One region of the Bradyrhizobium sp. SZCCHNR1015 genome, then DNA from elsewhere that is predicted to be linked to it. Evidence: predicted binding sites of a transcription regulator. Region 1 holds the regulator's gene; the other holds the start of a gene.
What was found. Region 1 encodes LexA, which represses DNA repair genes until DNA is damaged. Its sites were predicted from a motif close to TGTTCNNNNTGTGTTCNG; they were not measured.
Positions count from the first base shown of each region.

Region 1 (15,039 bases):
TGCGTGCCCTGCCCGATCTCGACCAGGCGCTTGTACGGCGCGCTCGCGAGTCGAACGAACAGGTCGTGCGCCATCTCGAAGCTGACATCCACATCCCATTCCGCCGAGAGCAGGAGAACCGGGCAGTTGATGCTGCCGGGATCATAGGTCGGCCTGGCCGCGGTCCAATGCGCGCGGACGTCCTGTACCGCGCCCGAGGGCGCGCGGATCGCGTCGGGGTACGGCGAGTCCGGATCGGTCGCGAGCGTCGCCTGCGCCCAGGTCTCGAACCAGCCGTCCGGAATCAGCTTGTCCCGCGCGTGCTCCGGAGCGGCGCCGCGCCATGCCGCCTCGAACGCGCGCGGGCTGACGATCCGATAGGCGCCGAGCGGTCCGCCGGTGTCGATGCGCAGCGGCTCGCTCGACAGCCAGAGCGGCGTCACCAGGATCAGCTTCTCGAGCTTCGCGTTCGCCGCGCTCGCGAACATGCCGGCGATCGTGGCGCCCCAGGACATGCCGAGCACATTGACGCGCGGGATATCGCGATGCCGGCGGATGAAATGCACTGCGGCAGAGAAATCGTCCACGGCGGTCCACGCATTGACCAATGGAGAACCTTCCTCTGGCGCGCGCGACATCTCCGGCGGCCGGCTGGAGCCGCCGTAGCCGCGCGCGTCGACGGCCCAGACGTCGTAGCCGGCCTGCGCCAGCACATCCATGAAGGAGGCGCCATCGACCGTGACGTCGAACAGGCTTGCGGACGAAAAGGTGGCGCCGTGCATCATCACCAGCGTGCGCTCGGCCGAGAAGCGTTGCAGGTCGTGCCGGCGCTTGTTGATGAGCTGAAGCTGGACATCGGACACCGGACCTTCGATCAGGCGGCGCTCGGAAACGATGCGCGAGGAGAACGTTGCATTATCGATCATGGCCATCTCGGATCAGGCGAAGTGCCAGGCAAACCGGTCGCCGTCGCGGCTGACGCGCCCGGCCGAGGACTCGGCGAAATGGGTGGTGAACACGAGGGAGCCGGTCTCCGCGGCATGGTTCATCGCCCATAGCCGTGAGGTCCGCGCCGCCTCCGGGAATTCGCAATAGACCGAATTCCAGTCCGGATGCGCGACCTGCATCGGATGATGCAGCACATCGCCCCAGAACAGCGCGCGCTCGCCACGCGAGCTGAAGCTGATGCAGGCGTGATCGATGCTGTGACCGGGGCTCGGCAGAAAACGGAAGCCGTCGACGACCTCGCTGCCATCGACCGTGATCTCGCGCGCGAGGCCGGCCTCGACGATCGGCAGCACGCTGTCTTCGTAGACCCCCGGCATCGGTGGATGCAGCATGGGTCCGAGCCCGGCCGCGTCCCTGATCGCGGCGTCCGAGCCGTCGCCAGCCGAGAGGGCGGCGACATAGGCGCGCTCTCGGCCCGAGAAAACGTGCCGGGCGTTCGGAAACACCGGCATCCAGCGGCCATCGGCAAGCTGCGTATTCCAGCCCACGTGATCCGCATGCAAATGCGTCATCAGGACGAGGTCGACATCGTCGGGGGCGACGCCGGCCGCCCGCAATCGGTCGAGGAACGGCTCGTTCAGGCGATGCAGAACGGCCGCGCCGGGCCGCTCCTTGTCGTTGCCGGTGGCCGTGTCGATCAGCACCACGCGCTCCGGCGTCCGCACCAGCCAGCTATGGATGCTCAGGCGCAGCGATCCCGTGCGCGGATCGACCGATCCCGGCCCGAAACGGCCGCGTTCGCGGGCAATGCTGGCGGCGTCCACGCCTGGAAACAGAAACTCGCCCTCGACCGCATCGAGACCGATCTCGAAAATCCTGCTGATGGTGGCGTCCCCGACGCGATAGGTCGTGATGTCCTGCATGTTTGGCGGCCTCGATCCGAACGGTGATCTTGTCTGGGCCGAGATCTACGATTAGGTCATGCATTCCTCAAATCGATCCAACTCATGCAGTCCATCGATCATTTCGATCTTCGCTCCTTCGACCTCAATCTGCTGGTCGCGTTCGACGCGCTGATGCAGGAGCGCAGCGTGACACGCGCGGCGGCGCGCCTGAAGGTGGGGCAGCCGGCGATGAGCCATTCGCTGTCGACGCTTCGCGTGCTGCTGCAGGATGAGCTGTTCGTCCGCGTCGGCACGATCATGCAGCCGACCCCCAAGGCTGCGGTGCTGGCCGGACCGGTTCGGGCGGCGCTGGCCCAGATGCAGGCTGCGTTGCACGCCGCACCGGAGTTCGACCCAGCGACCGAGCAGCGCACCATCCGCTTGGGATTCTCGAGCGAGGTCGAGCTGCTGCTGATCCCCGAACTCACGGCGGAGCTGCGTCGAACGGCGCCCGGCGTGCGGCTTCTCAGCCGTCCGACCGAACGCAACGAGGTGCATCGTCTGCTCGACGAGGGCGCCTTGGATGTCGGCGTCGGCTGCTTCGAGGCGGTGGCGCTGCGGCACCGATCCCAGTTCCTGTTCGAGCAGGCGCTGAGCTGCGTCTACAATCCAAAGCGCATCGCGATGAAAACACCGATCGGCCTGGATGCCTATCTGTCGCTTCCGCACGCACTGGTGACGCTGACCAACAGCCTGCAGGGCTGCCTGGAGGCGGCGCTGGACGAGATCGGGACCGAGCTCAACGTGGTCTCGGCCTCCTCGGATTTCCTCAGCGTGCTGGCGACGGTGGCCGCGTCACCGGTGATCACCACGATCCCGACCCGGATGGCAAGGCTCTACGGACCCCGGTTTGGGCTGGCGCTCTGTCCGGCGCCGTTGAAGTTGCGGCTGCCGGCGGTCTCGATGGTCTGGCCGCTGCAGCTCGATCGTGACGCGGCATCGGTCTGGCTGCGGAACATGGTGGCGGACATCCTGCACACCACCGAGCGCGCCGCCTGTCGCGCGGCTGCCGGATAGCTCCGTCGGGACTCCGTGTGCACGTGAGCAGATCGCGACTGCCCCCCCGGCATGATTGCAGAGTTTCTCGCGCGATCGTGAGGCGGCGGGCCACGCGACGCACCTTCAGACGATCGGAAAGCCGGGAGCGGCTTAGGCTCTTGGCCACCCCGTGCGCGTTCGGTTAGAAGGCGATTCAGTCGATCTGCCCGTCTTCGTCCGAAGGTAATCCCATGGCCCTGATGCCGGTCTCCGATGCGTTGTCCGCGGTGCTCGCCGGCACCGAGCCGCTGGCTGAGGAAATGGTCGGGCTGGACGAGGCCTATCACCGCATCCTGGCCCGCGACCTCGCGGCGCTGCGGACGCAGCCGCCCGAGGCGATGTCGGCGATGGATGGCTATGCGGTGCGCGCGGCCGACGCAGCCAAGGCCAAGGCGCGGCTGAAGGTGATCGGCGAGGTCGCGGCGGGACGGCCGTTCGATCGCGTGGTCGGGCCCGGCGAGGCGGCGCGGATCTTCACCGGCGGCGTTGTCCCCGCAGGCGCCGACGCGGTGGTGATCCAGGAGGACACGATCGCCGAGGACGGCCATGTCGTGATCACCGAGGCCGCGATCACAGGCCGGCACATCCGGCCGGCCGGCGTCGACTTCCACCAGGGCATGGTGCTGCTGAAGGCCGGGCGCCGGCTCAGCGACCGCGACCTATCCCTGGCGGCCAGCATGAATCATCCGGCGCTGCCGGTGCGGCGGCGGCCGAAGGTGGCGCTGCTCGCCACCGGCGACGAGCTGGTGATGCCGGGCTCGACGCCCGGCCCGGGGCAGATCGTCTATTCCAACGGCTACGCGCTGCGGGCGCTGGTGCGCAGCGAGGGCGCGACGCCGATCGATCTCGGCATCGCCGCGGATACGATGGCGGCGACGGTCGCTGGAATCCGGCGCGCCCGCGCGGCAGAGGCCGACGTCCTGATCACGACCGGCGGCGCCTCGGTCGGCGATCACGACCTAGTCAAGCAGGCGCTGGAGGCCGAGGGCGTCGAAATGGCGTTCTGGAAGATCGCGATGCGGCCGGGCAAGCCGATGATGCACGGACGGCTCGGCGACATCAGGGTGATCGGACTGCCCGGCAATCCGGTGTCGTCCTATGTCTGCGCCATCCTGTTCATGGTGCCGCTGATTCGGCGCCTGCTCGGCCGCGACGAGGCCGTGATGCCGCGCGAGACCGCCCTGCTCGGCCGCGAGTTGGGGGCGAACGATTCGCGCGAGGACTATCTGCGGGCGCAGCTCGAGGAGCGCGCCGACGGCACGCTGGTAGCCACCCCAGTGAGCCAGCAGGATTCGTCGCTGCTCGGGAACCTCGCGCTGTCGCAGGCGCTGGTGATCCGGCCGGCGTTTGCGCCGAAGGCGCCTGCCGGCAGCCCGTGCGAGATCCTGCGCCTGCCGAACTGAGCCGCTTCCCCGGTAAAGCCCGGTCCGTTCATCATATTTTTAGGATTGCGGAACACACATCGAACATATAGTGTCCGTTCATGATTTGTTTTTAGTATGTTGCGGGCGACGCGATGACGGTCCGACTCCAGGGCGCTCTCAGCCGGCTTGTGCTCAAGGCGCAGCTCCTGGACTCGGACAACAACAAACCGGGGACCAGGTCGAAATGCTGACGCGCAAACAGTACGAACTTCTGCGGTTCATCAACGAGCGGCTCAAGGAAGCCGGCGTGCCGCCGTCCTTCGACGAGATGAAGGATGCGCTCGATCTGCGTTCGAAGTCCGGCATTCATCGCCTGATCACGGCGCTCGAGGAGCGCGGCTTCATCCGCCGGCTGCCGAATCGCGCCCGCGCGATCGAGGTGATCAAGCTGCCCGAGCTGTCGCAGGCCGCGGGCAACCGTCGCGGCTTCACGCCGTCGGTGATCGAAGGCAATCTCGGCAAGGTGCGCACCAGTACTCCCGCGCTAGACGATGGCGAGCGCCCTGTCGCGGTGCCGGTGATGGGCCGCATCGCCGCCGGTACCCCGATCGAGGCGCTGCAGACGCGCAGCCACACCATCAGCGTGCCTGCGGACATGCTCGGCAACGGCGATCACTATGCGCTCGAGGTGCGCGGCGACTCGATGGTCGATGCCGGCATCCTCGACGGTGACATGGCGCTGATCCAGCGCAACGAGACCGCCGACACCGGCGACATCGTGGTGGCGCTGATCGACGATGAGGAAGCGACCTTGAAGCGCTTCCGCCGTCGCGGCGCATCGATCGCGCTCGAGCCGGCCAACACCGCCTACGAGGTGCGCATCCTGCCGCCGAACCGGGTGAAGATCCAAGGCAAGCTGGTCGGGCTGTACCGCAAGTACTGATCGCGAAGGGGATCGGTCGACCGGCGGCGGGCGCACGCGCTGTCGCCGCCGAGCGAGAAGCCAGCCAAGCTGGAAGCGGCCAGCAAATACGTCACACGCGAATGCACTTCATGATGTGCAGCGCGGCATGCTCAAACGCTTGTGATCAGCCGCGGGCACACGCGATGCAGATCAGCGCAGAATTGCCGCGAAGCGCGCGCTAACATCACCATCGATGTCCACTCTGATAGAGGCCTGCGCCTGTCCGGGGGGAGCGTGGGTCGGCTATCTCTCAACGAGGAGCGATCCGATGTGTGACTACAGCCTCCATGCGGTTGCGTCCCGTCCCGCCAAGGTCGGCGAGACGTTGATCTCGATGACCTTCCGTGGCACCGCCACCCGCGGCTTCGCGTTGGAGAGCGAGCCGACCGTCGCAGTCTGCATGCTGCCCGGCACCGAGTTGGCCTTCGCCGAGGACGTCCGCTACGACAGCCGCTGGCTCTGGACCCGGACGATCCGCGAGCGCGTCGCGAAGTTCAACAGCATCGAGACGCACATTCCCGATCGCCATCACGACGCGATCGAGTTCGCCGACGGCCGCCACGTGCTGGTGACCCAGCTCTGCGAGGGCCAGCGCGTCACCGTGCTGCAATTGCCGGTCAGCAAGCAGCCGGCAGAGCGCCGCCCGGACATCGCCGAGGACGTGCCGACGTCGCAGGCCACACCGATTCGCCGCATCAGCATCACCTGAGGGTCTGCGCGTCGGCATTTCTGTCGGTCGTGAGCGCGCTTTCGAAGGTGGGAGACTTGGTAGACTTGGGTTCTGCAAGCGCAAAGTCCTCTCGGGCGAACGTCCGGCATCGCATCGGATAGGAACGACATCCCTCGGCCGGCATTGTTTGCCGGGGGAGCTTGCCGCCGTGGTCAACAAGATCGATTGGAACAAGGCCGGACGGATCACCGAGCCCGGCCGCTACATGCTTGCGTTCGGATGGCTGACGGTCACGGCTGATGACGTCGCCATCTGGCAACGCTATCCGGGCGCTGCGTTCACGCTGGTCGAAGGGCCCTCGCTGTTCGATGGACCAGACGACACCGAGTATCATCTCGGCACCTTCGAGCTGCCCGGCGCTCAATCCTGCTCGCCCTGCTCCGTCTCCGGCGGCGTCGCGTCCTGAAGCCGCGCGGCCGGCGCACGCGGCGTCAGCGTCGTGTCGAACTCGCCGGCCTCGGCGGGCGCCGGCCACCATGGGCGGTCGGTGCCGCCGGCACGCGTCGGCGTCACGGCCAAGCCTTTGCCCTGCTGCACCAGCAACAAGGCGCCCTGCTGCCGCAGCCGCTCGCGATCGATCACGGCCGCCGCGCAGGATGACGGCGCGGCGCGCGCGGTGACGATCAGCGCGACACGGGCGCAATCGTCGGCGAGCGCCTCAGCGCGCAAGGTCATGGCGGCGAAGCGGCCGTCGGCCATCGCGACCACGCAGCCCGCCTCGTCGCAGGAGACGCCATCGGCGAGCGAGGCGTCCGCCGGCAGCCGGGCATCGGCGTCGGCCGCGAGCCACTCCTTGGTGGCGAACACATCCTTGCCGGCGCGCATCACATGCAGGCGTCCGTCACGGCCGCGCACCGCCACCGCGCGCCCATCGCCGGCGACCAGGACGTCGGGCAGCGGCGTCGCGGCCGCCCAGGCGGTGGCGGCCAAAAGCCCCATGGCGCCCAACCAGCGCAGCGGTGTGCGCAGCAGGCCGATCAGGATGACGCCCAGGCTGGCCAGGATCAGCGGGCCGATGCCGAAGGCCGGGATGCGCCCGACCGCGCCCGGCAGCGCCGCCACCCAGCGCGTCACCGCGATCATCCAGTCGATGCCGAGGCCCATCAGCGACCACCAGACGCCATCCAGGCCGAACGGCGCCGCCAGCAAGCCCATCAGGCCGGCCGGCATCACCAGCGCCGAGACCACCGGCATCGCCGCGAGATTGGCGAGCACGCCATAGGGCGTCACGCGATGAAAATGGAAGGCGGCATAGGGCGTGGTCGCGAGCCCGGCGATCAGCGAGGCCAGCAGCAGCATCGCGAGCTCGCGCCCGCCCCACAGCGCGACGCGCTGCGTCGTGGAGCTGTCCGGCGTCGCGAACAGCCTGGGCAGGCCGAACTGCACCAGCGCGACCAGGCCGAGCGTTGCCGCGAACGACATCTGGAAGCTCGGATGCGCCAGCGCCTCGGGGGCTGCGATCAGCACGATCATCGCCGCGACCGCGAGCGTGCGGAAAGTGACGGCGCGGCGGTCGACCATGACCGCGATCAGCACCACGGCCGTCATGAAGAACGATCTCTGGGTCGCGACCTCCGCGCCTGAGAGCAACAGATAGAACGCCGCCGCGACCAGCGCCGCGGCCGCCGCCCATTTCTTGATCGGGTGGCTGACGGTAAGGCCGGGGATCAGCGCCAGCAGCGCGCGCACGGCGAAGAACACGACGCCGGCCACGACCGCCATGTGATAGCCTGAGATCGACAGCACATGGCCGAGGCCGGAAATGAACATCGCGTCGTTGACATCGGGCGTGATGGCGTCGCGCCGGCCTGTCAGCAGCGCGGTGGCAATCGCCCGCTCGTCGCCCGACAGCCGGCCGCGGATGCGCGCATCGATCGCATCGCGCAGGCCCTGCATGGCCGCCGCATAGCCCAGGCCGAAGCCGGCGGCCTGCGGCGGCGGCGCCGTCGTGATCGCGCCCATCACGAAGCCGGAGGCGCCGATGCCCTGGAAGAACATGTCGCGCGCGAAATCGTAGGAGCCCGGCCGCACCGGGGCCATGGGCGGCAGCAGCCGCGCCTTGAGCTGCACGAAGCTGCCGACCTCGGGCGCCGCGCCCTTGCGCACCGCGAGCCGCACCCGCGCCAGCGTGATCGCGTTGCGCGGGCTCTCCATCGCGGTGACGCGCAGCACGATGCGGTCGCTGCGCTCGCGGATGTCGCGCGCCTCGACGAAGCCGGACAGCGCCACCGAATACAGCGGCCGCGCCAGCACCGGATGCGCCACCCGCGCGGTCTTGATGGTCGCGGCGGCAAAGCCGCACGCCGCCGCCGCGATCATCACGGCAGCCGGAAACAGCCGATGCCGCCGCATCATGATGGCGACGAGGCAGAGGAGCGCCGCCGTGATGGCGGCGATCCAGAGCACAGGCTCGTGATCGGCGGTGAAATACAGCGCGATGCCGGCCCCGAATGCCACCGGCACCCAGGGCAGCAGCCGCCCCGCGCCGGCCTCCTCGGCCGCCCAGATCTTGAGGCGCGCGGCGAACGCCGATGACGCGCCGGGCCGGATCGCGGGCCAGCCGCCGGCCAGCGCGCCCCGCGGCGGCCAGACGTCGGCCATCACGCCCGCGATCCCGCGCCGCCCTCCTGGACGTCCTGCTGGCGGCCTGACCGGCTCCGCCATTGCCAACACCACCCGTGACCCGACCGGACGGGAAGGCTATCGGAAGCTGCGCGAGGCCGCCTAGCAGAACGGAACGGGAATCCTGGCTTTCTGCACGCGCACCTGGCTTGGAACTTTTCGCGTCGCACGCGCTTATCGGGGTATGGACGCTAAAGGTATTGACGACCCCTTCGCCGATCTCGCGCTCGAGAGGGCGATCCACCTCCGCTGGACTCTCCGGGACATCAAGGCCCACCGGCTCACGCTGTCCCCAGTCGCCGAGGAAGACCTCTCGCTCCTCGCCGAGCGCGGGCTCGTCGAGCTCACCGACGGTGTGCCGACCCTGACGAACGCCGGCCAGGACGCGATCAGCTGAGCTGCAAGCGTCCCGCGGCTTCCGCTCGCCTCAGCCCTTGGCGACCTCCTTCGCAAACGTGTCGCGCAGGCCGATGGTACGATTGAACACGAGCTTGTCGGGCGTCGAGTCCGGATCGCGCACAAAGTAGCCCTGGCGCTCGAACTGCATCGGCGCGTCCGAATTGCTCGCGGCGATCGCCGGCTCGATGCGGGCGTCGGTCAGCACTTCCAACGAGTTGGGATTGAGGTCGGCCGTAAAGTCGGCGGCGTTCGGACTCGGATTGGCGAACAGCTGATTGTAGATGCGGATCTCGGCTTTCAGCGACTGCGCCGCCGGCAGCCAGTGCATCGTCGCCTTGACCTTGCGTCCGTCCGGCGCGTTGCCGCCCTTGGTCGCCGGATCATAGGTACAGCGCAGCTCGACGATCTCGCCGGCATCGTTCTTGATCACGTCGCGGCACTTGATGAAATAGGCGTAGCGCAGCCGCACCTCGTTGCCGGGCGACAGGCGGAAGAACTTCTTGGGCGGGTTCTCCATGAAGTCGTCCTGCTCGATATAAAGCTCGCGGCAGAAGGCGATCTTGCGCGTGCCGGCGGAAGCGTCGTCGGGGTGGTTGATCGCCTCGAGCTCCTCGACCTGGCCTTCCGGGTAGTTCTCGATCACCACCTTCAAGGGCCGCAGCACCGCCATCCGGCGCTGCGCCGTGCGATTGAGCTCCTCGCGAATGCAGAATTCGAGCATGCCGACATCGACGATGCTGTTGGCCTTGGCGATGCCGATGCGCTTGATGAACTCGCGCACCGCCGCCGGCGGCACGCCGCGGCGCTTCAGCCCGGCGATGGTCGGCATGCGCGGATCGTTCCAACCGGAGACGTGGCCGTCCTGCACCAGCCGCGTCAGCACGCGCTTGGACAAGAGGGTGTAGGTCAGATTGAGGCGCGCGAATTCGTACTGGTGCGGATGCGACGGCACCGGCAGCTTGTCCAGGAACCAGTCGTAGAGCGGCCGGTGATCCTCGAATTCCAGCGTGCAGATCGAGTGCGTCACGCCCTCGATCGCATCCGACTGACCGTGGGCGTAATCATAGCTCGGATAGATCTTCCAGGTATCGCCGGTGCGCGGGTGATGGGCGTGCAGGATCCGGTACAGCACGGGATCGCGCAGGTTGATGTTGCCGGCCGCCATGTCGATCTTGGCGCGCAGCACGCGCGCGCCGTTGGGAAATTCGCCGGCCTTCATGCGCCGGAACAGGTCGAGATTCTCCTCGACCGAGCGGTCGCGGAACGGGCTGTTCCTGCCGGGCTCGGTGAGCGTGCCGCGCGACAGCCGGATCTCCTCCTGCGTCTGGTCGTCGACATAAGCGAGCCCGGCCTTGATCAGGCCCTCGGCCCAGTCGTAGAGCCGCTCGAAATAGTCCGAGGCGAAGAACAGGTTGTCGCCCCAGTCATAGCCGAGCCAGCGCACGTCAGCCTGGATGGAATCGATATATTCCTGCTCTTCCTTGGTCGGATTGGTGTCGTCGAAGCGCAGATTGCAGCGGCCGCCGAACTCCTGGGCAATGCCGAAGTTGAGACCGATCGACTTGGCATGGCCGATATGCAGATAGCCGTTCGGCTCCGGGGGGAACCGGGTGACGACCGTCTTGTGCCTGCCGCTGTCGAGATCGGCCTGGACGATGTCGCGGATAAAGTCGCGCCCTGCCTCTGCCGTCGCCGCCGTGTCTGTCGTCGTGGTCATCAAGAATATCCTGCTCCGGAATTTGGCAGCCTATCTGCCAAATCCGCCTCCCCCAAGGAAGGCTTTAGTTATGCGATAGGCCTGCTATACACCCCCCGCCCTTCATAGCCCCTGCCTGGATTTCGTGCTGCCGCCCATGACCTCCCCGATCGTCACACGCTTTGCCCCCTCTCCGACCGGCTTTCTCCACATCGGAGGTGCCCGGACGGCCCTGTTCAACTGGCTGTATGCGCGGGGCCGCGGCGGCAAGATGCTGCTCAGAATCGAGGACACCGACCGCGAGCGCTCGACGACGGCGGCGATCGACGCCATCCTCGACGGGCTGAAATGGCTCGAACTCGGTTGGGACGGCGAGGTCATCTACCAATATAGCCGCGCCGCGCGCCATCGCGAGGTCGCCGAGCAACTGCTCGCCAGCGGCATGGCGTATCGCTGCTATGCCACCGCCGAGGAGCTGACGGCAATGCGCGAGAAGGCGCGCGCGGAAGGGCGCACCCGGCTCTATGACGGGCTGTGGCGCGACCGCGATCCGAAGGAGGCGCCCGAAGGCGTCAAGCCGACGATCCGGCTGCGGGCGCCCCTGACCGGCGAGACCGTGATCGAGGATCAGGTGCAGGGCCGCGTGGTCTGGCAGAACGAGAACCTCGACGACCTCGTGCTGCTGCGAGGCGATGGCAATCCGACCTACATGCTGGCGGTGGTCGTCGACGACCACGACATGGGCGTCACCCACATCATCCGCGGCGACGACCATCTGATCAACGCCGCGCGCCAGAAGCAGATCTACGATGCGCTCGGCTGGACGGTGCCGTCGATGTCGCACATCCCGCTGATTCACGGGCCCGACGGCTCGAAGCTGTCGAAGCGCCACGGCGCGCTCGGCGTCGATGCTTACCGCGCGATGGGATATCTGCCGTCGGCGCTGCGCAATTACCTGGTACGGCTCGGCTGGAGCCATGGCGACCAGGAGATCTTCTCCACCGAGGAGATGATCGAAGCTTTCGACCTGCCGGCGATCGGCCGCTCGGCAGCGCGCTTCGATTTCGCCAAGCTCGAGAACCTCAACGGCCACTACATCCGTCACAGCGACGATGCGGCGCTGGTGCGGCAGTTCGAGGACGTGCTGAATTACGTGCCGAACGGCGCGGCTCTCAAAGCCAAGCTCAACGACGCCACGCGCGCGCAGCTCACTTTGGCGATGCCGAGCCTGAAGGAACGCGCCAAGACACTCTTGGAGCTGATCGACGGCGCCGCCTTCATCTTTGCCGACCGGCCGCTTCCGATCGACGCCAAGGCCGCCGCCCTGCTGACGCCGGACAGCCGCGCCTTGATCGGCCGGCTGCATGACGCGCTGGCCGCTGTCGAGTCCTGGAGCGGACCGGCCACGGAAGCCGCGCTGCGTGCGTTTGCCGAGGCCAACAATCTCAAGCTGGGCGCGGTGGCGCAGCCGCTGCGCGCGGCGCTCACCGGCCGAACCACCTCACCCGGCATTTTCGACGTTCTGGCGATCCTGGGGCGTGATGAATCCTTGGGCCGCCTGGAGGACCAGACCACCTCATAAGGTCTCATGGACCCCCATCTTGCAGCGCACAGGGCAATACGATACGCATTTGCGCGGCACCCGCTGGTTTTCCCGGCTCGGACATTCTTCACACGTTGCGGCGGGCTCGTTGAGCGATGTTTGGGCCGAAGGACACTAGTAAGCATAAGATTCCAGTACGGTTTCGGATTTGACCTTCTTAAGCTGTTGGCAGCGACAGTGACGCGAATGTCAAAGCCACCGCACTAGATAAAGTCCACCCGCCCTGCCATCTCTCACAAAGAACAAGGGCCAAGCCTAACGATCTCATCGGGGACAAACGATGGACGCAAAATCCGCAAGCAAGACCGCGACGCTCACCGTCGGCAACAAGAATTTCGATCTTCCGATCCTGAGCGGCACCGTGGGTCCCGACGTCATCGACATCGGCAAGCTCTACGCCCAGACCGGGATGTTCACCTATGATCCCGGCTTCACCTCGACCGGCAGCTGCCAGTCCAAGATCACCTATATCGACGGCGACGCCGGCGTCCTCGAATACCGCGGATATCCGATCGAGCAGCTCGCCGAGAAGGGCGACTTCCTGGAGACCTGCTATCTGCTGCTGTACGGGGAGCTCCCCACCAAGGCCCAGAAGCAGGATTTCGACTATCGCGTGACCCACCACACGATGGTGCACGAGCAGATGTCGCGCTTCTTCCACGGCTTCCGCCGCGACGCGCATCCGATGGCGGTCATGGTCGCTTCGGTCGGCGCGCTCGCCGCGTTCTACCACGACTCCACCGACATCAACGATCCGAAGCAGCGCATGATCGCGTCGATGCGGATGATCGCGAAGATCCCGACGCTGGCGGCGATGGCCTACAAATACACCATCGGCCAGCCCTTCGTTTATCCGAAGAACTCGCTGTCCTTCGCCGAGAACTTCCTGAACATGTGCTTCGCCGTGCCGTGCGAGGAGTACAAGCCGAACCCGGTGCTCGCCGACGCGCTCGACAAGATCTTCATCCTGCACGCCGATCACGAGCAGAACGCCTCGACCTCCACGGTGCGCATCGCCGGCTCGTCGGGCGCCAACCCGTTCGCCTGCATCGCCGCCGGCATCGCCTGCCTGTGGGGCCCGGCGCACGGCGGCGCCAACGAGGCTGCGCTGAACATGCTGGCCGAGATCGGCACCGTCGACAAGATTCCGGAATTCATCGCCAAGGTGAAGGACAAGAACAGCGACGTGCGCCTGATGGGCTTCGGCCATCGCGTCTACAAGAACTACGATCCGCGCGCCAAGATCATGCAGAAGATGTGTCACGCGGTGCTCAAGGAGACGGGCCACGCCGACGATCAGATGCTCAAGGTCGCGCTGGAGCTGGAGAAGATCGCGCTCAGCGATCAGTACTTCATCGACCGCAAGCTCTACCCGAACGTCGATTTCTACTCGGGCATCACGCTGAAGGCGATGGGCTTCCCGGTCTCCATGTTCACCGTGCTGTTCGCGGTCGCCCGCACCGTCGGCTGGATCAGCCAGTGGAGCGAGATGATCGAGGATCCGCAGCAGAAGATCGGCCGTCCGCGCCAGCTCTACACCGGCGTGACCACGCGCAGCTACGTCGAGATGGACAAGCGCGGCTGATCGCGCCCGCCGCGAGACATCAAATCACCAAAGGCCCGTCCAGCACGCTGGATGGGCCTTTTTCGTTACGGCTGGATGCTCTTGCGCCGAAGCTTGGGATGCGTCGCAAAGATCGGCAACGCGGCAGTCCCAACCGTCGATCGGCGAACCGATCAGCAAGACGGGGGGACGGCGTAGCCTCTCGACGAGGACCGTCTCGAGCTGATGCTGGAGACATGATCATGTGGGACCGGGCATACGACGACGCCGCGGGCGGCAGGGTTAACCAAAAGCGCATGTTCTGCTTGCTGCCGATTGACGCAGTCTGCGAGGGATGGCTGTCCCGCAGTTATATTTAGGCTTGGCTAAGGAGATGACTGGCAATTTGGATCAGGACCTGTTGCTTGGAATAAACGCGCTCGCCGGAACGCATGCCGGTCTCTATGAGCTTGCGACCAATTCCCTGTTCAGAGGAATTCCGATATTCGGCTCGCTTGTCGCGCTGTGGTTCGTGGACGATTGTGCAAAGCGCCGGAGTCGTATGCTGGCAGGACTGTTCGGAGTCTGCTTGGCGACGATGCTGTCTGTCTGGCTCCAGTTTCACGTCTTTGTCCACACGCGTCCTCTCCTGGACCCGGCGCTTCATGTGAACTCCGTCGCCGTACCCTGGAGCTGGGACCGCCAGAGTTCGTTTCCCAGCGACACCGCGACGTTGTTCTTCGGCCTCGCGACGGTGGTGTTCATCGAGAACAGATGGGCTGGATGGCTTTGCTTTCTTTGGGCGACCGTCGTCGTTGCGCTATCCAGGGTCGCCTTTGCGTTTCACTATCCAAGCGACGTGATCGGCTCGCTGGTCCTTGGCGTAGCATTCGTCGTGCTTTTCACCAGGCCTTCATATCCGCGCGTCGTCATCGAACGTATGCTCGTTACTCTCGGCAACCGCATGTATCTGGTGCATGCATTCCTTTTCGTTTTTTTGGCCGAAGCCTCAAATTTGTTTCTGAGCTTGGAACAGCTCGGAAAAGACCTCGTGCGAATGGTGCACTCGTAGAGCTTCGAGCCGCGGAACAAAGGCCGACTGCCGATTGAGCCGCGACAGCCCGTTAAAAGTGTCCAAGGCAACGGACGCGCTCACACGAACGACCAGCTTTCTTGTGGAGCAGTTGAAGTGAGCGACTTGGCGAGCCG
Region 1 is NZ_JAUEYW010000005.1:658-15,696, forward strand. It holds gene QX128_RS10060 (alpha/beta hydrolase) at 1-905, opposite strand, end outside; gene QX128_RS10065 (MBL fold metallo-hydrolase) at 918-1,850, opposite strand; gene QX128_RS10070 (LysR family transcriptional regulator) at 1,935-2,888, shown strand; gene glp (gephyrin-like molybdotransferase Glp) at 3,101-4,312, shown strand; gene lexA (transcriptional repressor LexA) at 4,518-5,216, shown strand; gene QX128_RS10085 (hypothetical protein) at 5,506-5,946, shown strand; gene QX128_RS10090 (hypothetical protein) at 6,116-6,373, shown strand; gene QX128_RS10095 (ComEC/Rec2 family competence protein) at 6,328-8,631, opposite strand; gene QX128_RS10100 (hypothetical protein) at 8,774-8,986, shown strand; gene QX128_RS10105 (glutamine--tRNA ligase/YqeY domain fusion protein) at 9,017-10,705, opposite strand; gene gltX (glutamate--tRNA ligase) at 10,842-12,266, shown strand; gene gltA (citrate synthase) at 12,568-13,872, shown strand; gene QX128_RS10120 (phosphatase PAP2 family protein) at 14,225-14,902, shown strand.

Region 2 (15,039 bases), on a different contig from region 1:
AAGCTCACGCGCGCGGCGAGCGAGGCGGCGCGCAGCGGCTTGACGAGATAGCCGTGGAATGGCGCCGCCGGTGCCAGCTCGTGGCGGCTCGCCGGCGTCACCAGCACGATCAGCCGTGTCGTATGGTGGTGCGCGACCCGGCCCAGACGCAGCGATTCATCGCTGCCGATGGCGTCGTCGACCAGCACGGCATGCCAGGCGCGTTCGGGCAGCAGGGCTCGCGCGACCTCGGCCTCGGCGATCAGGCAGGTCTGCGCGCCCCAGTTCTGCAGGCGCCGCTCGATCAGCTCGGCCTGCAGCCCGGCCGGCGCGACCAGCATGATCGACTGTCCGGCGAGGTCGGGGCCGCGGAAGCTGTTCTGCTCGCCGCGCTCCAGCGCCGGCGGCAGCGGCACCGCCACCTCGAAGGTCGAGCCGGCGCCGAGCTGGCTTTGCAGCGAAATGCGCCCGCCCATGCGCTTGACGATCCGGTCAGAGATCGCAAGGCCGAGCCCGGTGCCGCCGAAGCTGCGCGCCACGCTGTCGTCGGCCTGCTCGAATTCGCGGAAGATGCGGTCCTGCGCGTCGGCTGCGATGCCAATGCCGGTGTCGCGCACCTGGAAGCTGATCTCGTTCGGCCAGATGCCGGGCTCGGCGATCAGGGCAACGCCGCCCGTCGCGGTGAACTTGATGGCGTTGCCGGCGAGGTTGAGCAGCACTTGGCGCAGCCGCGCGGCGTCGCCCGTCACCCAGGTCGGCAGGCGCTCGTCGAGATAGGCCGCGATCTCCAGCTGCTTGGCCTGCGCGCGCGGCGCCAGCAATTCGGTGATCTCCTCGATCAGCGCTGCCAGCGAGAACGGCTGCGCCTCGAGCGCCAGCTTGCCGGCCTCGATCTTCGAATAGTCGAGCAGCTCGTCGATCAGCGACATCAGCGCTTCACCCGAGGTGCGGACCGCCTTGGCGTAGGTCGTCTGCTCCGGCGTGAGCTGCGTGTCGAGCAACAGGCCGCTCATGCCGAGGATGCCGTTCAGCGGCGTGCGGATCTCGTGGCTCGCCATCGCCAGGAAGCGTGACTTGGCGCGGTTCGCGGCGTTGGCCTGGTCGCGCGCCTCCGCCAGCGCGCGCTCGGTTTCGGTGCGGTCGGTGACGTCGCGGCCGACACATTGCAGCAGGGCGGGCTCGCCGGCGTCGGACCGCACGAGCGCCTCGCGCCACGCGATCCAGCGCGGTCCGATCGCGCTCTCGATGCGCTGGTCGTGGACGCGGGTGCCGTTCGGCTCCAGCGCGCTGTCGCCCTGCTCGATCAGCTGGAAGCTGAACGCGCTGCCGAGCAGATTGTCGCGGTCGAGACCCGCCATCCGGCAATAGGCGTCGTTGACGAAGACGATGGTGCCGTCGCGGGCGCGCATGACGATGAGATCGCCCTGCTGCTCGAACAGATTGCGGGCGCGCTGCTCGGCTTCCTGCAGCTCCCAGTTCCGGTCGGCCAGCACCTCGTTGTGGAGCGCGATCTTGTGCATCTTCCTGGCGACGAAACGCAGCCGCATGCTGAGCGTGGCCAGGCCGACGCAGGCGAGCGCGAACAGGAAGCTGGCTCCGATCGCGAACGTGTGCGGGTTATAGCCGGAGTTGTCGGAGATGCTGGCCTTGATGAAGCCGTACGCGCCGCCGAAGCCGGCGGAGAAGATCATCAGCGAGCGCAGGATGGCGAAGATGGTGCGGTGACGGCGCATGAACCGGCGCAGGCGCAGCCTGACGTGAAAAATCGGTCCCATCTCGTTCACCCCCAGCTTCCGATCCCAATGTCCTCGCCGACCCGCACCATGCGGCGTCGGTATTGCTGAGACTTTGAAAGGTCATGCCCACGCCAGCCGGCGGTGCAGAGATGGTGAACCGGGCGTTAGCCCGAGTCACAGAACCGGATTGGCCGGCGATGAGGAATGATTGCGGGCCGCCACGATCAATGCGGCGGCGTCCCTGGCCGTCGTGTGGCTGGAGCGGACGTAGATGCGATAGTCGGCGCGGCCATCGGCATCATCGCTGGCGAGATAGATCCGCTGCGAACCCGCAAGGCGATCAGCCGCGATCGCGACGACCTGGGTGGCGGCCGTGATGCCGCAACCCCGATCCTCTTCCACGGGCGCATCGTCGACCACGACGACATCGGCCGCCTCCGGACTGTCCGCCAGGGCCACGCGCACCGTGGCGAGCGCGGGATCGTCGGTGAAGTCGACATGCAGATCGGCGTGGAACGGCGCCGATCCAAGCGAGGCGCTGTCGGCGCCGACGGCAATGCAGGGCTGCGGGGAGGGTGCCAATTCGACCTTGGCAATGACCACGGCCGCGATCAGCGGCACGGCCGAAACGATGACCTTGAAACGCAACATGATACGCACCGACGCGGCAGGCCTGAGGACGAAACGCGGGCCTTATGGTTGTCGGAGCGTAAAGAGAAGTCGTTACCAGAGTGTTGAAGGGGCGGGCAGTCACGCCGCGTGACGACTGTCCTCCGCCAGCGCGCGATACGACAGCGCTTCGGCCAGATGCAGCCGGCCGATCGCCTCGGCGTGATCGAGATCGGCGAGCGTCCGCGCCACGCGCAGCACGCGGTGATAGCCGCGCGCCGACAGCCGCATCGTCTCGGCGGCCTCGCGCAGCAGCTTCTGGCCGGGGGCGTCGAGCTTGGCGATCTCGTCGAGCACGGCGGCGGGCGCTTCGGCATTGGTCCTGACCTGCGGCAGGCGCGCTTTGGCATAGCGTTCGCGCTGCAGGTCGCGCGCGGCGGCGACGCGGGCAGCGACCTCGGCCGAGCCTTCCTTGGACGGCGGCAGGATCAGGTCGGCGGCGGTGACGGCGGGGACCTCGATGCGCAGATCGATGCGGTCCATCAGCGGGCCGGAGATGCGCGTCTGGTAGTCGGCCGTGCAGCGGTCGATGCGGCCGCGCTTGCAGGCATAGCCGGGCTCGAAGGCGTTGCCGCAGCGGCATGGATTCATCGCCGCGACCAGCATGAAGCGGGCAGGGTAGGTGACGCGGTGGTTGGCGCGCGAGATCGAGACCTCGCCGTTCTCCAGCGGCTGCCGCAGCGAATCCAGCACGCGCGGATCGAACTCCGGCAACTCGTCGAGGAACAGCACGCCCTGATGCGCCAGCGAGATCTCGCCGGGGCGGGCGCGCAGGCCGCCGCCGGTCAGCGCCGCCATGCTGGCAGAATGATGCGGGCTGCGGAACGGCCGCCGGTTGGTCAGCGCGCCGCCCTCGATCTCGCCGGCGACCGAGGCGATCATCGACACTTCCAAGAGCTCGGCCGGCGACAGCGGCGGCAGGATCGACGGCAGCCGCGCCGCCAGCATCGACTTGCCGGCGCCGGGCGAGCCGATCATCAGCAGGTGATGCCCGCCGGCGGCGGCGATCTCGAGCGCGCGCTTGCCGCTCTCCTGGCCCTTGATGTCGCGCAGGTCGAGCAGGCTCGCGGGCGCCTCCTGGATTTTCGGCTGCGGCCGCGACAGCACCTGCGTGCCCTTGAAGTGGTTGGCGATCTGGATCAGCGAGCTCGCCGCGATGATCTGCAAATCGGGGCTCGCCCACGCCGCCTCGGCACCGCAGGCGGCCGGACAGATCAGGCCTTCCTCGCGGCCATTGGCGCCGATCGCGGCCGGCAGCACGCCGGCGACCGGCGCGATCGAGCCGTCGAGGCCGAGCTCGCCGAGCACGGTGAATCCGCTGAGCGCATCGGGCGGGATGGCGCCGATCGCGGCCATCAGGCCGAGCGCGATCGGCAGGTCGTAATGGCTGCCTTCCTTGGGCACGTCGGCCGGCGCCAGGTTCACGGTGATCCGCCGCGCCGGCAGCGCCAGCCCGGAGGCGATCAGCGCCGAGCGCACCCGCTCGCGCGCCTCCGACACCGCCTTGTCCGGCAGTCCGACGATCGCGAACGCCGGCAGTCCGGGCGCGACCTGGACCTGCACGTCGACCGCGCGGGCCTCGATCCCCTCGAAGGCGACGGTGGAAACGCGCTGGACCATGATGCCCCTCCCAGCGACAAGCTAGCGGAAGCAGGCCTTGTTCGCAAGAACAATACGGGAACATCCTCGTCTCAATCGTGCCATCATATGACGGTCAGAACCTCCAACCGGTCGCTGACCTCAAGCTCTCGGCGGCGCCTCGTAATTTATCTGCAGTAATCCCGGGTGCCATGTGCAAACCACTAGGCCTCGCTGCCAAAATGTTTCTGGATCCAGCGGAACATGCTCCGATTTTCACTGTCCGGGCCAAAACCCGCCCAACTGGCCTCGCCAGTTAGTTCGAAAACCAAGACGTTAACGCCGGGAGCAATTTCCTCCATGATCTGATCGCGAATTGCTTCGATGGTCAGGTTTTCTGGCGTATCAAGCAGCCAGAGATTTTTCAGGTAATGCCACCAAGACGCGCCGTTTTCTCGCGCAAACTGAATGAAGGCACGCTCTTGATCTTTTGTCAGATCGTTCGTGGCGACAATGAAGAGGCTCATTGGGAACCCTTTGACCGAGACTTCTTAGTCGGGGAAGTCTCACCAGCGATAAGCCGAGGCCTTCGGGCGAGCCTGCGGGGCTCTTGAACCACTTCGGCTTCCACTACTTCTTCAATGGGTCCCGTCATGTCGTCGCCGACAATCCGGTGTTCGATTTCCAGCTTCCTAATCGCATACTGTTCGGACCGAAGAAGCTCGGGATTGATCTTAGCAAAGTAGATGTATGCGCCAATAAAGACGATGAAGTCGATTGAGAGGAGAACAGAGAGTAGCACCAAAAGCCATTCTGCAATGTGAGCAACCGCTGATCCAACGAGAGCCAGCGCAAGAAGCACCATCATCCAGGACAGGGTTTGCAGTACGGTGCTGCGAGCGCCATTGATGAGGGCCGGAGCAGGAAAAAATGCTGACCAATTCATCGCATTGAATGTCCAACCAAAGCAGCGTGCCGAAGCCCAATGAACGAGATTGGTATCATACCTGCCGCATGATCGGAACCGTTAGATGTGCCTCCTCAATATGACAACAACAACAGCAACGTCGATGGCGGCCGCCTCCAATAGTCAAGTAGTTCGAACCCGAGCCCGCAGCGGGGCAATAGGGTTCGGTTTCGAACATGGACCCATTCCGCGAAACTTGTCGCAAGAGTCGTCATTGACGAGCTACGATGGCGAAGGCCGGCAGGCCGGGCGCGACTTGGACCTGTACGTCGGCCGCGCGGGCCTCGATCCCCTCGAAGGCAACGGTGGAAACGCGCTGGACCATGGGGCTCCCCTCCTGCCAGTGACGGTGGCGGAAGCGGCCCCCAATCGCAAGAACAATACGGGAACATCGTCGTTGCCGCGCTCTGCCGCAATCCATTAACGACAGCCGCGTGGGGTTTCAGCTCCGTCCGCTGCGCTTAACGCCCCTTTAGTCCGGCCTTCGCATTCTTCCGCAATCGATGATCGACCCGCGCCTCCGTCACGGCCGAGAGGCGCCCAACGAGGGACGTGTGATGCCTCCAGCGCCCGCGGCAGCTCCGACCGCCAAGACGCCCGCCGGTGATGCGCGGACGGTGTCCGAGCTCGCCACCGACATGCTGCGCCGGACCACCAGCCTGTTCCTGGCCGGTCCGCGGCCGGCGTCGAACGAGCAGCTCGATCTCTACGATCAGATGTTTGCCCGGCTGATGCCGCAGGTCGCGACCGAACTGCTGGCCGAGCTGAGCATGGCGCTCGCCGGCGTCGAGCGCGCGCCTTACGCGACGGCGCGGATGCTCGCTGTTCACCCCGAATTGCGCGTCGCCGGGCCGATGCTGGCCAAGGCGGCGGTGTTGACCGAGCGCGACCTCGCCGAGTTCATCCGCACCGGCAGCCCGGCGCATCTCGTCGCGCTCGCCAGCCGCAGGGGCATCGGCGACAACCTAACGACGCAGCTGATCGCGCGCGGCTTTCCGGCGGTCCGCATGGCGCTGGCGCAGAACCTCACAGCAAAGCTGTCCGAGGATGGCTATCGCAGCCTGTTCAAGATCGCCGAGCGCGATGAGGATCTCGCCGAGAAGCTCGCGCTGCGCACCGACCTGCCGGCCAAGCTGTCGCGGGCCTTCGTCGCCGCGGCCAGCGAGGGCGCCCGCGCCCGCTTCATCAAGGCCGCACCGCCGGCGACCCGCGCGACCCTTCAGGCGACGCCGACCCGCTCGCCCGGCGCGGCGATGCGCGCGATCTGGGACTATCAGCAGGTCAAGGCTGAGGTCGCCGCCCTCAGCCGCACCGGCAAGCTCGGCGACTCCGCCGTCAACCGCTTCTGTGCCACCGGCGATTTCCCTGCCGTGATCGCGGCGCTGGCGCTGCTCTGCGTCGTCACCATCGAGACGATCGAGACGCTGCTGGAGGAGGATCGCCTCACGGATCTGCTGCTGGCCTGCAAGGCGGCACGGCTGAGCTGGGCGACGACGTCGATGATCCTGCGCGACCGGCCCGGCTGCGACGCGCTTCCAGCCGATGACCTCGAAGAGGCGCGCAAGCGCTTCGAGAAGCTTGCGCTGTCCGAAGCGCAGTGGAAGGTGCGCGGGCTCGAATCGCGCTGAGCGAGCGCGGGAAGCGGCGTCAGCCCGGCGGGGTCGACGGGTAGGCCGTGAAGTCGATCTTGAACATCGCCGGGTCGAGCTTCTTGGTCGTATCGAGATTGTAGACGGCAATCGTGGTGTCGTAGCCCTGCGGATCGGTCACGGTCCACTGCTTGAGCTGGCCGTCCTTGGCGCCGAGCATCAGCATCAGCCGGCTGGTGCCGATCAGGGCCTGCTTCTCCTCGATCGTGATCGTGACGTAGAGGTCGTCGGCGGCGACCGCGATCACGTTGGTGTCCTTCAACAGGTCGATGCGGTCGGACAAGAGATAGCGCAGCGGCGTCTGCGACAGCGGATAGACGTCCTGGGTGGCGAGCTTGCGGTCGCGCACCACCAGCGAGGAGCCGTCGGCGATGATGTCGATCGGGGTCGGCGGGTCATATTCGAAGCGGACCTTGCCGGGCTTCTGGATGTAGAAATCACCCTTGGTCTTGCTGCCGTCCGGGCCGACCTGGACGAAATTCCCGACCAGCGTCTGCAGCGACGACAGATAGGCGCTGACCTTGGCCGCCTGCGCCTTCTGGTTGGCGTCGAACGAGGTGAAGATGCTGGCCGGCACGTTGCGCCGGGGATCGGGAATGACCGGATTGGGCGGGGCCGTCTGGGTGGTCGAGGGGCTCTGGCCGGCCCGCTGCTGGTCGGAGGCGCTGAGCTGGGAGCCGCTCTTCGGGCCTGATTTCGGAGCCGGCGTGCCTTGCGCGGCGGCGTGACCGGACGCTCCGGCGATGGAGCATGTCGTCACGGCGCAGGCGACCAGCCAGGCGCCGATCCGGCGCCCGCGCCAAGCTGCGTGATACGAAAACGTGCTGTTCAACAAGGAGCTTTTCAAAACGACGTCCTGAGGTTTTACGCGTTCTATCCCGGTTCGGCCGGGCAGCGTGATCGTAATCGCGTGAAGATCGGGCACCGAAGCGGCGTTTCTGCGGCCATCGGGCCGTCAGAACCCGCCTTCCTCCTCGGGCACCAGGATCTCGCGCTTGCCGGCGTGGTTGGCCTGGCCGACGATGCCTTCCTGTTCCATCCGCTCCATCAGCGAAGCGGCCTTGTTATAGCCGATCTGCAGCCGCCGTTGAATGTAGCTGGTGGAGGCCTTGCGGTCGCGCTTGACCACGGCGACCGCCTGCGAGAACAGGTCGTCGCCGCCGCCACCGCCGCCCATGCCGGTGGCGTCGAACACGGCGCCATCCTCCTCGCTCGGCTCCTCGGCGGTGACCGCCTCGAGATATTCCGGCGAGCCCTGGGCCTTGAGATGCTTGACCACCTTCTCGACCTCCTCGTCGGAGCAGAACGGGCCGTGCACGCGGCTGATGCGGCCGCCGCCGGCCATGTAGAGCATGTCGCCCTGGCCGAGCAGCTGCTCGGCGCCCATCTCGCCCAGGATGGTGCGGCTGTCGATCTTCGACGTCACCTGGAAGGAGATGCGGGTCGGGAAGTTGGCCTTGATGGTGCCGGTGATGACGTCGACCGACGGACGCTGCGTGGCCAGGATCACGTGCAGGCCGGCGGCGCGCGCCATCTGGGCGAGGCGCTGCACCGTGCCTTCGATGTCCTTGCCGGCGACCATCATCAGGTCGGCCATCTCGTCGACGATGATGACGATGTAGGGCAGGGGATCGAGGTCGAGCTTCTCTTCCTCGTAGATCGCCTTGCCGGTCTCCTTGTCGAAGCCGGTGTGGACGGTGCGCGTCAGCTCCTCGCCCTTGTTGCGGGCTTCGCCGAGACGGGCATTGTAGCCGTCGATGTTGCGCACGCCGAGCTTGGCCATCTTCTTGTAGCGCTCCTCCATCTCGCGCACGGCCCATTTCAGCGCGACCACGGCCTTCTTCGGGTCGGTCACGACGGGCGTGAGGAGATGCGGGATGCCGTCATAGACGGAAAGCTCGAGCATCTTGGGGTCGACCATGATGAGGCGGCACTGATCGGGGCGCAGCCGATACACCAGGCTCAGGATCATGGTGTTGATCGCGACCGACTTGCCCGAGCCGGTGGTGCCGGCGATCAGCATGTGCGGGGTGCGGGCGAGATCGATGATGATGGATTCGCCGCCGATGTTCTTGCCGAGGCACAGCGGCAGCTTTGCGACGCTCTCGGTCGCCTCCTTGGCCACCAGCAGCTCGCGCAGGTACACCTTCTCGCGATGCACGTTGGGCAGCTCGATGCCGATGGCGTTGCGGCCGGGCACGACGGCGACGCGCGCCGACAGCGCGCTCATCGAGCGGGCGATGTCGTCGGCCAGGCCGATCACGCGCGACGACTTGATGCCGGGCGCGGGCTCCAGCTCGTACAGCGTGACGACCGGGCCGGGATGCGCCTTGACGATCTCGCCGCGCACCCCGAAATCCTGCAGCACGCCTTCCAGCGCGCGCGAATTGGCCTCCAGCTCGCTCTTCGACAGCGGCTGGCGGTCGGAGGATTTCGGCGCCGCCAGCATCGAGACCGAGGGCAGATCGTATTTGTCGTTGGACTTTTTCGCAGGAGTCTTCGGCGCCGGCTTCTTGCGCGACTTCGGAGCGGGCTCCTCCTCCTCTTCTTCGTCCTCGCCCTCCTCGGCTTCTTCCTCGTCGCCGCCGTCCTCGTCCATCTCGGGCGCGAGCGTCGGCTTGCCCTGGCCGCGGCCGAGGCTCGGCTCCTGCCGGCCTGCGGCGGCGGCGCGCGGCTGCGGTCCTGACGACACCAGCGCGCGGTAGGCCGTGCTGAGGAACCAGACGACCTGCGCCTTGGCGCTCATGATGGCGTGGAACACCCAGCCGAGCCGGATCGCCTTGCGGTCGTCATCGTCCTCCGGGTCGGCCAGCGGCGTGTCGTCGTCCTCGTCGGCGAGCAGGCTCGGGTCGGCTTCCTTCGCGCCCATGCCGCCGGCCACCAGCAGGCAGCCGATCATCGCCACCAGAAGAAGGGCGCCGAGCACCAGCCGATAGATCACGCCGGGCGGTCCGAACACCACGGCCGGTGCGCGCACCAGGGCATCGCCGACGACACCGCCGAGACCGGTCGGCAGCGGCCAGGCATGCGAGCGCGGCCAGCAGCTGGCAAAGCCGGCGGCGATGACGGCGCCGAGAATCCAGGCGCCGAAGCGCAGCGCCTCGCGGTCGAACGGCCGGTGCGTCATCATCCGCCAGCCGCGGATCGAAAGCGGCAGGATCGCCATGATCGAGCCGAGACCAAGGATCTGCATCAGGAGATCGGCGCTGATCGCGCCGGGATAGCCGACGATGTTGCGGATCGCGCGCGAGGTGGCGTGGCTCAGGCTGGGGTCCTGCACCGACCACGTCATCAGCGCCGCCGCGGCCACGCCGCACAGCGCGATCAGGCAGAGGCCCGCGAGCTCGCGCAGCCGCCGCACCAGCGCGTCGCGCAGCGACGTCGGCAGGTGGTTGACCAGGGGAATGACTCGTTCGATCGCCGGCATCTGCATCAGCCCCGCGATTATCCCAGGACCTCGACCAGCCGGTGCAACGCCTCACCGGTGGATTCGGCATCGGCCACCAGCGCCAGCCTGATGTAGCCGAGGCCCGGATTGAAGCCGTCGGCCTGCGGCCGCGCCAGGTAGCTGCCGGGCACCACGCGCACGCCGGCGTCGCGATACAGCCGCAGCGTCACCTCCTCGTCGCCGCCGCGCTCAGTGACGTCGAGCCAGACGCAGAAGCCGCCATCGGGCCGCCTGTAGCCATAGCGGTTGCCGATGATCTGGTCGGCGAGGTCGAACTTGGCGCGGTACAGCCGCCGGTTGTCCTCGACATGGGCCTCGTCGGCATAGGCGGCGACCGCCACGTGCTGCAGCGGCACCGGCACCTGCGGCGCCGCGACGTTGCGCAGCTCGTGAAAGCCCGCGAGGAATCGGCGGTCGCCGGCGGCGAAGCCGATCCGCATGCCCGGCACGTTGGAGCGCTTCGACAGTGACTGGAACGCGACCACATTGGTGTAGTCGGGCCCGGCATGCTCCAGCATGCTGCCGGGCGCCGCCTTCGTGTAGATCTCCGAATAGCATTCGTCGCTGAAGATCAGGAAGCCGTAGGCGTTGGCGAGCCGGACCAGCTTGCGCATATAGTCCGCTGATGCCACCGAGCCCTGCGGGTTGGCCGGCGTCGCAAGGTAGAACGCGATCGTGCGCGACAGCGTCGCCTCGTCGATCGCATCGAGGTCCGGCAGAAAGCCGTTCTCGCGCGTCGTCGGCAGATAGATGGAGTCGCAGCCGGCGGTGCGCGCGCCGACGCCATACACCGGATAGAACGGGTTCGGCATCAGGATCGCGGGCTTGCCGCTGCGCGGGCCGACATGGCGGAGCGCCGCATGGGCGGCAAAGAACAGGCCCTCGCGGCTGCCATTGAGGACCAGGATCTCGTGCTCGGGATCAACAGCGCGCGGCAGCGCGAATCGGCGCGACAGCCAGCCGGCGGCCGCCTTGCGGAACGGCTCGATGCCCTTGGCCGCGGGGTAGCGGCCGAACTCGGCGATGTGCTGGGCCAGCACCGGCCCGACGAAGCCCGGCACCGGATGCTGCGGCTCGCCGACGGCGAGCGTGATCATCGGCTTGCCCGGCTTGTAGGGGGCGAGCAGCTCGTTCAGCCGCGCAAACGGCGAGCGTTCGCTCTCCGAATGGCTGGCGCCAGCGGGCGCGGGGGATGAAGCGGTCATTGCCATACGTAAAACGCGCGCCAAACCAGTGGAAGCCGCCGATCGCCCATGAACCGGTGCCTTTAGCGGTCACCATAGGTGGGGCGAGGTTAAGACGCGATTAACCATCGGCGCTGCCGCCCGTTTTGATCGGTTTTCCTGCCCCGATCCAGAGGCAATTTCGCAACAGCGGCGGACATTGTGGTGATTCGGGGGGCGGAGGGGAACCGTCTCATTTGGCTAGGCCCAAGCCGCCGCCAGCGCGCTGCCCGATACAGCGCCCTCGCCCCTTGTGGGGAGAGGGCATCGCTGGCCCATCCGCGAGCGCGGTTGGGTGAGGAGGGGTCTCTCCACGGGCTGAACTTGTGGAGAGATACCCCTCACTCAACCGCGTCTGCCGCACGCTCATACATGCCCTCTCCCACAAGGGGAGAGGGCGCATTCATAAGCACCGCCGCAGATGACAAAAACGGGCGGCCCGGTGCGCCGGAATATCAATGGGAATCTGCGCGCACCGGGCCTTGGCCGAACTACTTGGGGGCTTAGTTCGGGTGATGGTCAATTAGCACCCTGGTTTTTCCCTTGTATTGCCAACTTCCGAAGATTTGTAGAATTTGATTTCGGAAGCCACTGAGTGCGGCGTGGATGGACCAATTGCTTAACGGAGATGTCCGCCTCCGCCGTGGCTTTCCGGTCGCAGCGCGGCGGACGCACTTATTAGCGTGTCGCACGCTTTGTCGACCCGCCGGGCCGAGAATCTTGTCTGGCCGGACATAATCAGCCACATCCAGAATCATCAGACATTTCGCGAAACGAGATCGGCGCATCGCGACCATGATTGGCGGGCATCAGCGATTCCGGTGGCGTGCCGGCGAATGCGTGCGCGCCGAGGACTCTGACTTTCGAAAGAGCGTCGATGATGCGTCTGAGACTGCCGGGCGTGTTTGCCCTGATCATGCTGGCCCTGCCAATGACCGCGCCGCCCCGCATCGCCATGGCAGCGCCGGCCGCGGTTGCTACTTTGATTACCGTCGAGGGCAACCGGCGCGTTGAATCCGACACCATCCGCTCCTACTTCAAGCCCGGCCCGTCCGGCACGCTGGATGCCGGCCAGGTCGACGACGGTCTCAAGGCGCTGGTCGAGACCGGCCTGTTCGCCGACGTGAAGATCGACCGGCAGGGCGGCCGGCTGATCGTGCGCGTTGTCGAGAATCCCGTGATCGGCCGCGTCGCCTTCGAGGGCAACAAGAAGGTCAAGGACGAGCAGCTCACGGCGGAAGTGCAGTCGAAGCCGCGCGGCACGCTGTCCCGTCCGATGGTGCAGTCCGACGCGCAGCGCATCGCCGAGATCTATCGCCGCTCCGGCCGCTACGACGTCCGCGTCACGCCCGAGATCATCGAGCAGCCCAACAACCGCGTCGATCTCGTCTTCACCATCGAAGAGGGCGTCAAGACCGGCGTGAAGTCGATCAGCTTCGTCGGCAACAACGCCTATTCCGCCGCGCGCCTGCGCGACGTGATCAAGACCCACGAATCGAACTGGCTCAGCTTTCTCGGCAACAACGACGTCTACGACCCCGATCGCGTCGAGGCCGATCGAGACCTGATTCGCCGGTTCTATCTGAAGAACGGCTATGCCGACGTTCAGGTCGTCGCGGCGCTCAGCGAATACGACCCTGGGCAGAAGGGCTTCCTGGTCACGTTCCAGATCGAGGAAGGCCAGCAATACCGCGTCAGCTCGGTGCAGTTCCAGTCGAGCGTCGCGGCGCTCGACGCCAACACGCTGCGCGGCTATTCGCGCGTCAATGTCGGCGCGCTCTACAACGTCGAGCAGCTCGAGAAGTCGGTCGAGGAGATGCAGATCGAGGCGTCGCGCCGCGGCTTCGCCTTTGCCGTCGTGCGTCCGCGCGGCGACCGCAATCTGGAAGCCCATACGGTGGCGATCGTGTTCCAGGTCGACGAGGGCCCGCGCACCTATATCGAGCGCATCACCATCCGCGGCAACACCCGCACCCGCGACTACGTGATCCGGCGCGAGTTCGATCTGTCCGAGGGCGACGCCTACAACCGCGCGCTGGTCGATCGCGCCGAGCGCCGGCTGAAGAACCTGGATTTCTTCAAGGACGTGAAGATCACCGCAGAGCCGGGCTCGTCGAGCGACCGCGTCATCCTCGTGGTCAATCTGGAGGAAAAGTCGACCGGCGATTTCTCGATCTCGGGCGGCTATTCCACCACCGACGGCGCCCTGGCCGAGGTCTCGATCTCCGAGCGCAATTTCCTCGGCCGCGGCCTGTACGCCAAGGCGGCGGTCACCTACGGACAATATACCCGCGGCGTGTCGCTGTCCTTTGTCGAGCCCTATCTGCTGGACTACCGCGTGGCGCTCGGGCTGGACGTCTCCTACCGTCAGCAGCTCGCCAACAGCTATACGAGCTACGGCACGCGCACGATCGGCTTCAGCCCGCGGCTCGGCTTCCAGCTGCGCGAGGACCTGTCGCTGCAGCTGCGCTACTCGCTGTACCGGCAGGAGATCACGCTGCCGTCCTATCTGGCGAACTGCAACAACAACAACGCCAACGGCCTGCTCGCCTTCAATCCGACCCCGGCCTATATCCAGAGCGTGCTCGGCGGCGTCGATCCGACCAACGCGACCAGCTCCGGCGTCTATGGCTATGGCTGCTACGGCGACGGCGAATCCAGCCTGGCGGTGCGCAAGGAGCTGAATGACGGCGCCGCGCTGACCTCGGCGCTCGGCTACACTCTTACCTACAACACGCTCGACAACACCAAGAACCCGACTGACGGCCTGCTGATCGACTGGCGGCAGGATTTCGCCGGCGTCGGCGGCAATGTCAGCTATCTGAAGTCGGCGGTGGACGCGAAATATTACACCCCGCTGGTCGCCGATATCGTCAGCGTCATCCATCTGCAGGGCGGCATGCTGAACAAGATCGGCGACAAGGACCTGCGCATGCTCGACCACTACCAGATGGGCCCGACGCTGGTGCGCGGCTTCGCGTCCAACGGCATCGGGCCGCGCGACATCACCTATCGCAGCCTCGGCGCCACCGGCGATTCGCTGGGCGGCACCAAATATTGGGGCGCCTCCGCCGAGCTGCAGATGCCGTTCTGGTTCCTGCCGAAGGAAGTGGGTTTGAAGGGCGCCGTCTATGCCGATGCCGGTTCGCTGTGGGGCTATCAGGGCCCGACCTCATGGGCCGCGACCGGCGAGGTCAACTCCGCCGCCTGCAAATGCGGCATGCTGTATGACGACAGCAAGGTCGTGCGCTCCTCGGTCGGCGTCGGCCTGATTTGGGCCTCCCCGTTCGGCCCGCTCCGCTTCGACTACGCGGTGCCGCTGTCCAAGGGCAAATACGACGTCACCCAGGAATTTCGGTTCGGCGGCGGCACGTCGTTCTGAGGGCGGGCGTGACGAACTCTGGGCAGTTATGACGTTGCTTTCCGTCGGTGACGCCGCCCTTGCCGCAACGACGGTGCGCTCCCCTCCCCCTTGCAGGGAGGGGTCGGGGGTGGGGGTCCACGAATCCCGCTGTTCATGAGAGTCGAGGCTCACAACGGACATCAGCGAAGGTCCGTCGCTTCGCTACTCAGACCGCATTTGCGCCGCTGACGTCATCGCCCGCGGACCCCCACTCCCAACCCCTCCTCGCGAGGGGGAGGGGAGCCGACCGTCAGCGCCGGGCGATTCTCGATCCACATCGTCTCTCGCCACGGTCGCATCGATCGCATGATGTCGCCCGCATCCCTCCCATGCACAAATTGCCCGTCGTGTTAGTTTGTCGCGATATTCGGCCTTGCGCCGTCGGGC
Region 2 is NZ_JAUEYW010000013.1:232,891-247,929, reverse strand. It holds gene QX128_RS22995 (PAS domain-containing hybrid sensor histidine kinase/response regulator) at 1-1,754, opposite strand, end outside; gene QX128_RS22990 (hypothetical protein) at 1,890-2,366, opposite strand; gene QX128_RS22985 (YifB family Mg chelatase-like AAA ATPase) at 2,466-4,004, opposite strand; gene QX128_RS22980 (hypothetical protein) at 4,187-4,489, opposite strand; gene QX128_RS22975 (hypothetical protein) at 4,486-4,908, opposite strand; partial or broken gene QX128_RS33250 (ATP-binding protein) at 5,153-5,254, opposite strand; gene QX128_RS22970 (DUF2336 domain-containing protein) at 5,487-6,557, shown strand; gene QX128_RS22965 (outer membrane lipoprotein carrier protein LolA) at 6,577-7,365, opposite strand; gene QX128_RS22960 (DNA translocase FtsK) at 7,534-10,011, opposite strand; gene QX128_RS22955 (aminotransferase class I/II-fold pyridoxal phosphate-dependent enzyme) at 10,023-11,237, opposite strand; gene bamA (outer membrane protein assembly factor BamA) at 12,127-14,631, shown strand.
Region 2: QX128_RS22985 (YifB family Mg chelatase-like AAA ATPase) is a predicted target of LexA. The motif match lies at 4,050-4,067, and genes of this name have one in related genera.